2 regions of the Modestobacter sp. URMC 112 genome follow, and region 1 is predicted to be linked to the other one. Evidence: predicted binding sites of a transcription regulator. Region 1 holds the regulator's gene; the other holds the start of a gene.
The links. Region 1 encodes LexA, which represses DNA repair genes until DNA is damaged. Its sites were predicted from a motif close to TCGAACANNTGTTCGA; they were not measured.
Positions count from the first base shown of each region.

Region 2: the regulator LexA is predicted to act here: its motif matches at 1,833-1,848, upstream of ACWIX6_RS13075 (DUF222 domain-containing protein).

Region 1 is NZ_CP199957.1:1,417,664-1,421,488, reverse strand. Features, by position in the region: gene ACWIX6_RS06785 (vitamin B12-dependent ribonucleotide reductase) at 1-3, opposite strand, end outside; gene nrdR (transcriptional regulator NrdR) at 122-664, opposite strand; gene ACWIX6_RS06775 (LysM peptidoglycan-binding domain-containing protein) at 1,211-1,576, opposite strand; gene lexA (transcriptional repressor LexA) at 2,021-2,806, shown strand; gene ACWIX6_RS06765 (hypothetical protein) at 2,934-3,825, opposite strand, start outside.
Region 2 is NZ_CP199957.1:2,794,812-2,798,636, reverse strand. Features, by position in the region: gene ACWIX6_RS13080 (hypothetical protein) at 1-507, shown strand, start outside; gene ACWIX6_RS13075 (DUF222 domain-containing protein) at 615-1,814, opposite strand; gene ACWIX6_RS13070 (pseudouridine synthase) at 1,975-2,817, shown strand; gene ACWIX6_RS13065 (ROK family protein) at 2,824-3,825, opposite strand, start outside.

The DNA.
Region 1 (3,825 bases):
CATGACGTGGAGCTCTCCCTGGTCGTGTTCGCTCGGCTGGTGCGGACGGCGGCTGGGGAAGAGCCGCGCGAGGTGCTGCGCTGGTGCCTTGGTACCGGTCGGTGCTGACAGTTCCGTCGGGTCACCCCGCACCCGCGGTGGACGGGTTCCGCCCGGCGCCCCGCCGGCGCACCGGCGGGTCCGGCGGCAGGCCGGGGAGGGGTGGCGTGCCGCCCGGCAGGTGCCGGGCGCGGAGCTCCGCGATCTCCTTCTCGAAGTCCTCGACCGAGTCGAAGGCGCGGTACACGCTGGCGAAGCGGAGGTAGGCCACCTCGTCCAGCTCACGCAGCGGGCGGAGGATCGCCAGGCCCACCTCGTGGCTCGGGACCTCGGCCGAGCCGGTGGCCCGGACGGCGTCCTCGACGCGCTGGGCGAGCAGGGCCAGCTGGTCCTCCCCGACCGGCCGGCCCTGGCAGGCCCGGCGGACACCCGCGACGACCTTGGCGCGGTCGAACGGCTCGCTCACCCCGCTGCGCTTGACGACCGCGAGGACTGCCTCCTCGACGGTGGTGAACCGCCGACCGCAGCCGGGGCAGGCGCGCCGGCGCCGCGTGGTCGAGCCCTCGTCGGTCTCCCGGGAGTCGACGACCCGGCTGTCCGGGTTGTGACAGAAGGGGCAACGCATGCGCCGTGCACCTCCTCTCCGACGTGTCGCGACCGGTGGGACGACGGCTTCCTGCACCGCCGCCCCCGCCGGGTCCCCGCAGCCGCCCTGTGGACCCACCCGGGGACATCCGGTGGACGTCCAGGGGAGAACGTGGGGATCGGCTGTGGATGCCCTACATCCGTGTAACTACTAGATGTTGTGGTTGGACCGTACGTCCACCCCTATAGGTGTGCAAGCGCTGCAGGGCGTGTCGTCTTCCCGGCCGACCCGGCCGACCGATCCACCCCTCCCGTCACAGGCCTGGGACGAGCCGGGACAGCGGCGCCACGGCGCTCCGTGGCAGGTGGGGGCGGCCATGGAGCCCCACCGACCCGCCGGCGGCCGGGCCGACCGGGGGGACGAGTCGACGGGACCCGGGTCGACACGGGACGGCGCTGCAGTACGACTCGTCGGCGGAGGTCGGTCGACCCGCCGACGAGGCCCGCCGGCGGACCCGGCAGTACCGGACGACCCGGCGCTGCGGGGAGGGGCAGGCGAACCCGCGGCCCGGCGGAGCCGCAGGACTCAGGGCAGCTGCAGCAGCTGGCCCGGCACGATCCCCACGCCGTCCAGGTCGTTCACCTCGACGATGGCGTCCACGACGGCCCGGCGGTCCTCCTCCGGCGCCACGTCCCCGGCGATCGACCACAGGGTGTCCCCGGACCGCACCACGACGCTGCTGTCCCCCACGGGCTGGAGCCCTCCCGGACTCCCGCCGACCACGGCGGTGGCCGCGAGCGCGACGGCGATCCCGGCGGCCACGGACAGCGCGGCCACCACCCGGCGGCCTCGTCGGGTCAGTCGCAGCGGGGCCAGGCCGCGGGCCGGCCCGGGGGCGCCGACCCGGCGCGCGGGCGCGACCCCGACCCGACCGGCCCGGGCAGCGGTCACTCCGCCCGGCAGCGGCGCCGGCCCCGCGGGGCGGAGCCCGGCAGCCCGCCCGGGCGCCGAACCCGGCGCACGGACCCCCGCCGCCCGCCTGGCCTCCGCTGACGGGACCGCCCGGCTGCGCGCCGCCGAGATCGGCACCACGGCCGCCCGCGGCGCCGCCCCGGCAACCCGTCGGCGCCCCCCGGACCCGCGCCGGACGACCGGTCGGTCACTGAGCTGCACACTCGCCATCGGACCCGCTCCTCGCATCCCGGCACCGCTGACGTGGTCGAACGCGTGTTCGACCGGGGTGCCGACCGATGTCTACCGCAGGACGCCGACGGATCCACCGCGACACGGGTCTGCTTCGAACAAGTGTTTGAAACGGGCCGTCGGAGGCGCTACTGTCCGTGTCGATCAAGGGTGCGCGGACGACGTGCCCGGACAACCGGGCGAGGGGGACACATGGCGGTCGACAACGGGACACCCGGCGGCTCGGCGGGCACGTCCCGGCGCAAGCGGGCGGGCCAGCAGACCGCGGGGGACGACGGGGGCACCGTGCGCGAGTTCCCGGACCGGGGTGAGTCCGGCGACGGGCTGACGCAGCGCCAGCGCCGGGTGCTCGAGGTCATCCGCGACTCCATCGAGCGGCGCGGCTACCCGCCCTCGGTACGGGAGATCGGCGAGGCCGTCGGGCTGTCGTCCGCCTCCTCGGTCGCCCACCAGCTCTCGGTCCTGCAGCGCAAGGGCTGGCTGCGCCGCGACCCCAACCGACCGCGGGCGCTCGACGTCCGGCTCCCGGGCGAGGTCCCGGGCGACGCACCGGCCGTCGGCACCGCTGCGGCAGCGGCCGGCACGGACGAGGCCCCGGCGCCGGTCCCGACCTACGTGCCGATGGTGGGCCGGATCGCCGCCGGTGGGCCGGTGCTCGCCGAGCAGGCGGTCGAGGACGTCTTCCCGCTCCCCCGCGAGCTGGTCGGCGACGGCACGCTCTTCATGCTGAAGGTGACCGGTGACTCCATGGTGGAGGCCGCCATCTGCGACGGCGACTGGGTGGTGGTGCGCCAGCAGCCGACCGCGGAGAACGGCGAGATCGTCGCGGCCATGATCGACGGCGAGGCGACCGTGAAGACCTACAAGCGCCGCGACGGCCACGTCTGGCTGCTGCCGCACAACCCCGCGTACGAGCCCATCCCGGGCGACGACGCCACCGTGCTCGGTCGGGTCGTCACCGTGCTGCGCCGCCTCTGACCCGCGTCCGGTCCGGCCTGCCCACCCCTCGGTGCGGGCCGGACCGGACGGCGGGTGCCGACCGGCACCGCAGTTGAGGACGGGGCACGGACGAGGCGGTGGGGCGGCACAGGTCCCGGCGGGTGGGTCAGCCGAACCGGCGCAGCCGGCCCCAGATCCACACCACGACGGTCGCGACCAGTGCGGCGATGACGCCGGCCACCACGGCCGACACCTCGGTGGGCGCCGGGGTAACCGCCACCGCCCCGGCCGCCGGGTCGCTCGCGCCGGCCGGGGCGACCGGGACCGCCGCCGCGTCGAAGGGCACCGCGGTCACCGCCGACGGCAGTCCCTCGCCGGCGACCAGCAGGCCGCGGCTGTCGGCGTCGAAGCTGATCGCCTCCCCTTGGGGAGCCTCGGGCAGCGCGACCCGGACCGGAGCCCCTTGGAGGGCCCCGACGACGTCGGAGTCGGCCAGCGGCCAGACGTAGGCGTCGGTGTAGGTGCGCAGCGCCAGCCGCTGCCCGTCCGCCGAGACCGCTCCCCCGGTGACCATCAGCTGGCCGGCCCGGCCGACCGGTCCGCCCGGTGTGCCGGTGAGGGTGAAGCCGAGGTCGGCGACCTTGGCCATCGGCAGCGTCGCCCCGTCGGCGAGCGGTGTCTCCGGCCGGTAGACACCGCTGGCGCCCAGCACCTCCTTGGTCACCAGGTACGGCGTCCCGTCCGGCGCCAGCAGCAGCGCCTCGGCGTCGTGCGGCCCGTCGGGGTAGGTCAGCCGGGTGATGGTGCTGGCGCCGTCGGGCCGGAGCCCGATCAGGGCCACCGTCTGCCGACTGGCCTGGTTGTCCCCGATGTCGGCCAGCCAGAGGGTGCCGTCCGCGGCCAGGGCGAGGTCCTCGGGGTCGTACGGGTCGATCGGCGCCGAGCGCACCTCACCGACCGCGCAGGAGGCGTCGAGGGCGAACACCTCGGCCTGCGCGCCGCCGTCGTTCATCGCCAGCAGCGTCGCCCCGGCGGTGGTCAGCCCGGAGATCTCCGGC
Region 2 (3,825 bases), 1.4 Mb from region 1:
CCGTTTGACGGTCTTCCCTACTTGCCGCAGTACAGCGTGACCGCCAGCTGGGGTGCGGTCGTGGACATCTCCGCACGGGAGCCGTCTCCACCGCTGGAGCTGGTCGCGTCCTTGGACGGCGGGGCGAGTGGTGAGCCGGCGTTCGGCCAGTACCTGGCCTGCTACACGTTCGAGACCTCGCAGTGGGTGCTCAGCGTCGGTGGCCCCGATGACGACCTCTTCGAGCTCCAGGTGGAGGAAGGCGTCCTGCCCTCCGACTGGCGTGGTCTCATCCGAGATGCTGCTGATCCTCCGACCGGGTACGGGTTCTTCTCGCGGCGACCGGACGAACTCGGCTGGTCGCTTCCTCCGGTGCCCCCGGGTGCGACCGTGACCACACATGCCGCGGTCGCCTGGACGCCTCAGGGCGACGAGTCGGACGTCGCCACGTGGTACGCCGTGCCGACATCCGCTGAGCAGCTCCGCCACGCAAGTCAGACGCCCTTGCAGGCTCGACCGACGTCCTGAGTCCTGACGAGACCGCGGGGGTGCGACCCGGCGCAACGGTCCTTGACGACCGTCGACCGGTACATGTCTGGGCTGCCGCAGCAGCAGGGCAGCTTCCGGCCACTGGGTCAGACGCGTGGGCCGATGAGGATCTCGGTGCCGTCGGGGCGGTAGGTGCGCCATCGGCCGTCGGGTGGTCGTTCGACCCGGAAGCCGTGGTGGACCTTGGTGTGGTGGCGTTCGCAGAGCAGGGCTGAGTTCTCGAGGTTGGTCTCGCCGCCGTGGACCCAGTGCACGAGGTGGTGGACGTCGGCCCACCAGTGCGGGGCGCCGCATCCGGCGAACACGCAGGTCTTGTCCCGGGCGACGACCGCTCGGCGCAGTCCGGGGGTGACCACCCGGTGGGTGCGCCCCAGGTCCAGCGGTACTCCGCCGGGTCCCATCACCACCCGGGAGATGGCCGCGTCACACGCCAGCCAGCGGGCCCGTTCGCCGGAGATCCGCGCGCCGAACCCGGTCTGGGCCGCACCGGCGCCGGTGGCCGGGTCGGCGAAGTCCTCGACGTCGAGGGTGACGACCACGTGCGGCTTCACCGTCCGCAGCGTCGGCAGCTGACCGGAGGCGAGCTGGTTGTCGCACAGCTGCACCAGCGCGTCGGCCAGCTGCTGGGACCGGGTGCGCAAGTCGCCGTCGGGGCGGTTGGCCTGTACGAGCGACTCGAGCGCGGCCTCGAACTTCTCCCCACCCACCGCATCCAGGTCACCGCGGAAGGACCGCGAACCGTCGGCGTGCCGGGCGATGCCCAGCCGGCGTCCTTCGGTGGGGTCCGGTTCGGGCCCGTCGGGGTCTAGTGCGGCGACATACCGGTGGACGGTCTCGACGACCTTCTCGTGCAGGTGCACCGCGGCCAGCTGGGCCAGGTCGGCATCGATCGCGGCCAGGTCCACGCCCTGCTCCGCAGCGGCGGCCAGCTTGTCCGGGGTGGTGATCGCCGCGATCGCGTCGACCTTGGCTGCGGTGATCTCCCCGGCGGCGAACCCGGCCGCGACCGCGGGCAGGTGCTCCAACGCCCGCCCGACCCGGACAACCCGTCCGGCCTCGGTCGCCGACAGCAGCCCATGCCCGATCAGCCAGGACCGGGGGCTCTTCAGTCCGTCGTGTTCCACGGCCTGGGTGACCTCGGCGTGCCGCACCGTGCGGGACAGCTCCGCGGAGGCGGCGTTGACCACATGCACCAGCGCGTCGATCCGGTCGAGCACCAGCCCGTCGGTCAACTCGTGCAGGTCCTCGGCGGCGAAGGCGTCCAGAGCCGACCGCACCTCGCTCATGGACACCTCCCGGACCGCTCGAACGCTTGTTCGAATGTTACCGACGTCAGGCGGCTCGCGCAAGGTGAAAGCGCAGCTCAGAAGCCCAATCTGCCAGATCCGCAGTCGTCCGGAACGCACCCGGCCGGGCTGCGCGCGCCGGGGTGGGAGACTGGCAGGGATGAGCACCGAGAGCCCTGGGGGCCCGCCGCAGGACGACGAGCACGGCGTGTGGTCCGAGGACATGGAACTGGCGCCGGTGCACCCGGGCGACCGTGAGCCGGAGGGTTCCGGTGACCGGCAGGGCGAGCGGCTGCAGAAGGTGCTCGCCCGCGCCGGTGTCGGGTCCCGCCGGGTCTGCGAGGACATGATCGCCGAGGGCCGGATCAGCGTGAACGGCCGGCAGGTCACCGAGCAGGGGCTCCGGGTCGACCCGCAGAACGACCAGATCGCGGTCGACGGCGCGCGGATCGACGTCCGCAACGACCGGGTCACCTACGCGATGAACAAGCCCTACGGCGTGGTCACCACCATGAAGGACGAGCGCGGCCGCCCCTCGGTGGGCGAGATGGTCGGCGACCTCGCCACCGGGCTGGTGCACGTCGGCCGGCTGGACCAGGACACCGAGGGCCTGCTGCTGCTCACCACCGACGGCGAGCTGGCCCACCGGCTGGCCCACCCCTCCTACGAGGTCCGCAAGACCTACCTCGCGCAGGTCTCCGGCTCGGTGCCGCGCGACCTGGGCAAGCGGCTGCGCAAGGGAGTGGAACTGGACGACGGCCCGGTCGCCGTCGACTCGTTCACCCTCAAGGACACCCACGCCGGCCAGTCGGTGGTGGAGGTCGTGCTGCACGAGGGGCGTAAGCACATCGTCCGCCGCCTGCTGGCCGAGGTCGGGCTGCCGGTCTCCCGGCTCACCCGGACGGCGATCGGCCCGATCGAGCTGGCCCGGATGCGCAGCGGCGCCATCCGCCGGCTCACCCGCACCGAGGTCGGCGCACTGCACGAGCTCGTCGGACTGTGAGGGAGCTCAGGGCTGGGTGAGCCAGCGCGCCGGGTCGGCGAGGACGGCGTCCAGGGCGCGCAGCGCCGCGCCGGTCGCCCCGGCACCCGGTGCGGCGGGCGCCACGGCGATGGCCGGCCGTCGCCAGCGGGCCGAGAGCACGCGCCGGGCCAGGTGTCCCTCCACCCTCGGGCACAGCAGGTCCCCGAGCTCGGCGAGGTGGCCACCCAGCACGACCGAGGGGATGTCGAGCACGTTGAGGACCCCGGCGAGGGCCACCCCCAGCGCCCAGCCGGCCGTGTCGAGGGCCCGCAGCGCATCGGGGTCGCCCTCGGCGGCCCGCGCGGCCAGGACGCCGGAGGCCGAGCCGCGGGGCAGGCCAGCGGCGGCCAGCAGGGCGTCCCGGCCCGCGTACTGCTCCAGGCAGCCGGTGGAGCCGCACCGGCAGGGCGGGCCGGCGGGGTCGACGCAGACGTGGCCGACCTCCCCGGCCCAGCCGGAGCTGCCGGTCATCACCTGCCCGGCGAGCACGGCCGCCCCGCCGATGCCGATCTGGCCGGACAGGTAGAGGAAGTCGCGGTACGGCCCGGCCCGGCCGGGAGCGGTCTCCGCGACGGTCCGGGCGGCCAGGTCCGCCTCGTTGCCCAGCAGCGGCACCAGGTCCTCGGGCAGGGCCCGGGCCAGCACGTCGGCCGGGCGCTGGTCGGACCAGCCCAGGTTGGGCGCCCGCAACAGGACGCCGTCCGCGACGTCGACGATGCCGGGCAGGGCCAGCCCCGCACCCACCAGCCGCAGCTGTGGGAGCAGTCGGTCGACCAGCTCGAGCGCCAGCCCGCTCAGGCGCTCCAGGGTGGGCACCGGGTCGCTGCCGACGAAGTCGCCGTCCTCCACCTGCTCGGCGACCACGTGGCCGCGCAGGTCCAGGACCCGCGCGGCGAGCAGCCCGGCATCGACCTGCAACCCGAGGGCGGCGAACCGGCACCCGGGCGCCAGCGGCGTCGCCGGGCGGCCCCGGCGGGCCGTCGGGGC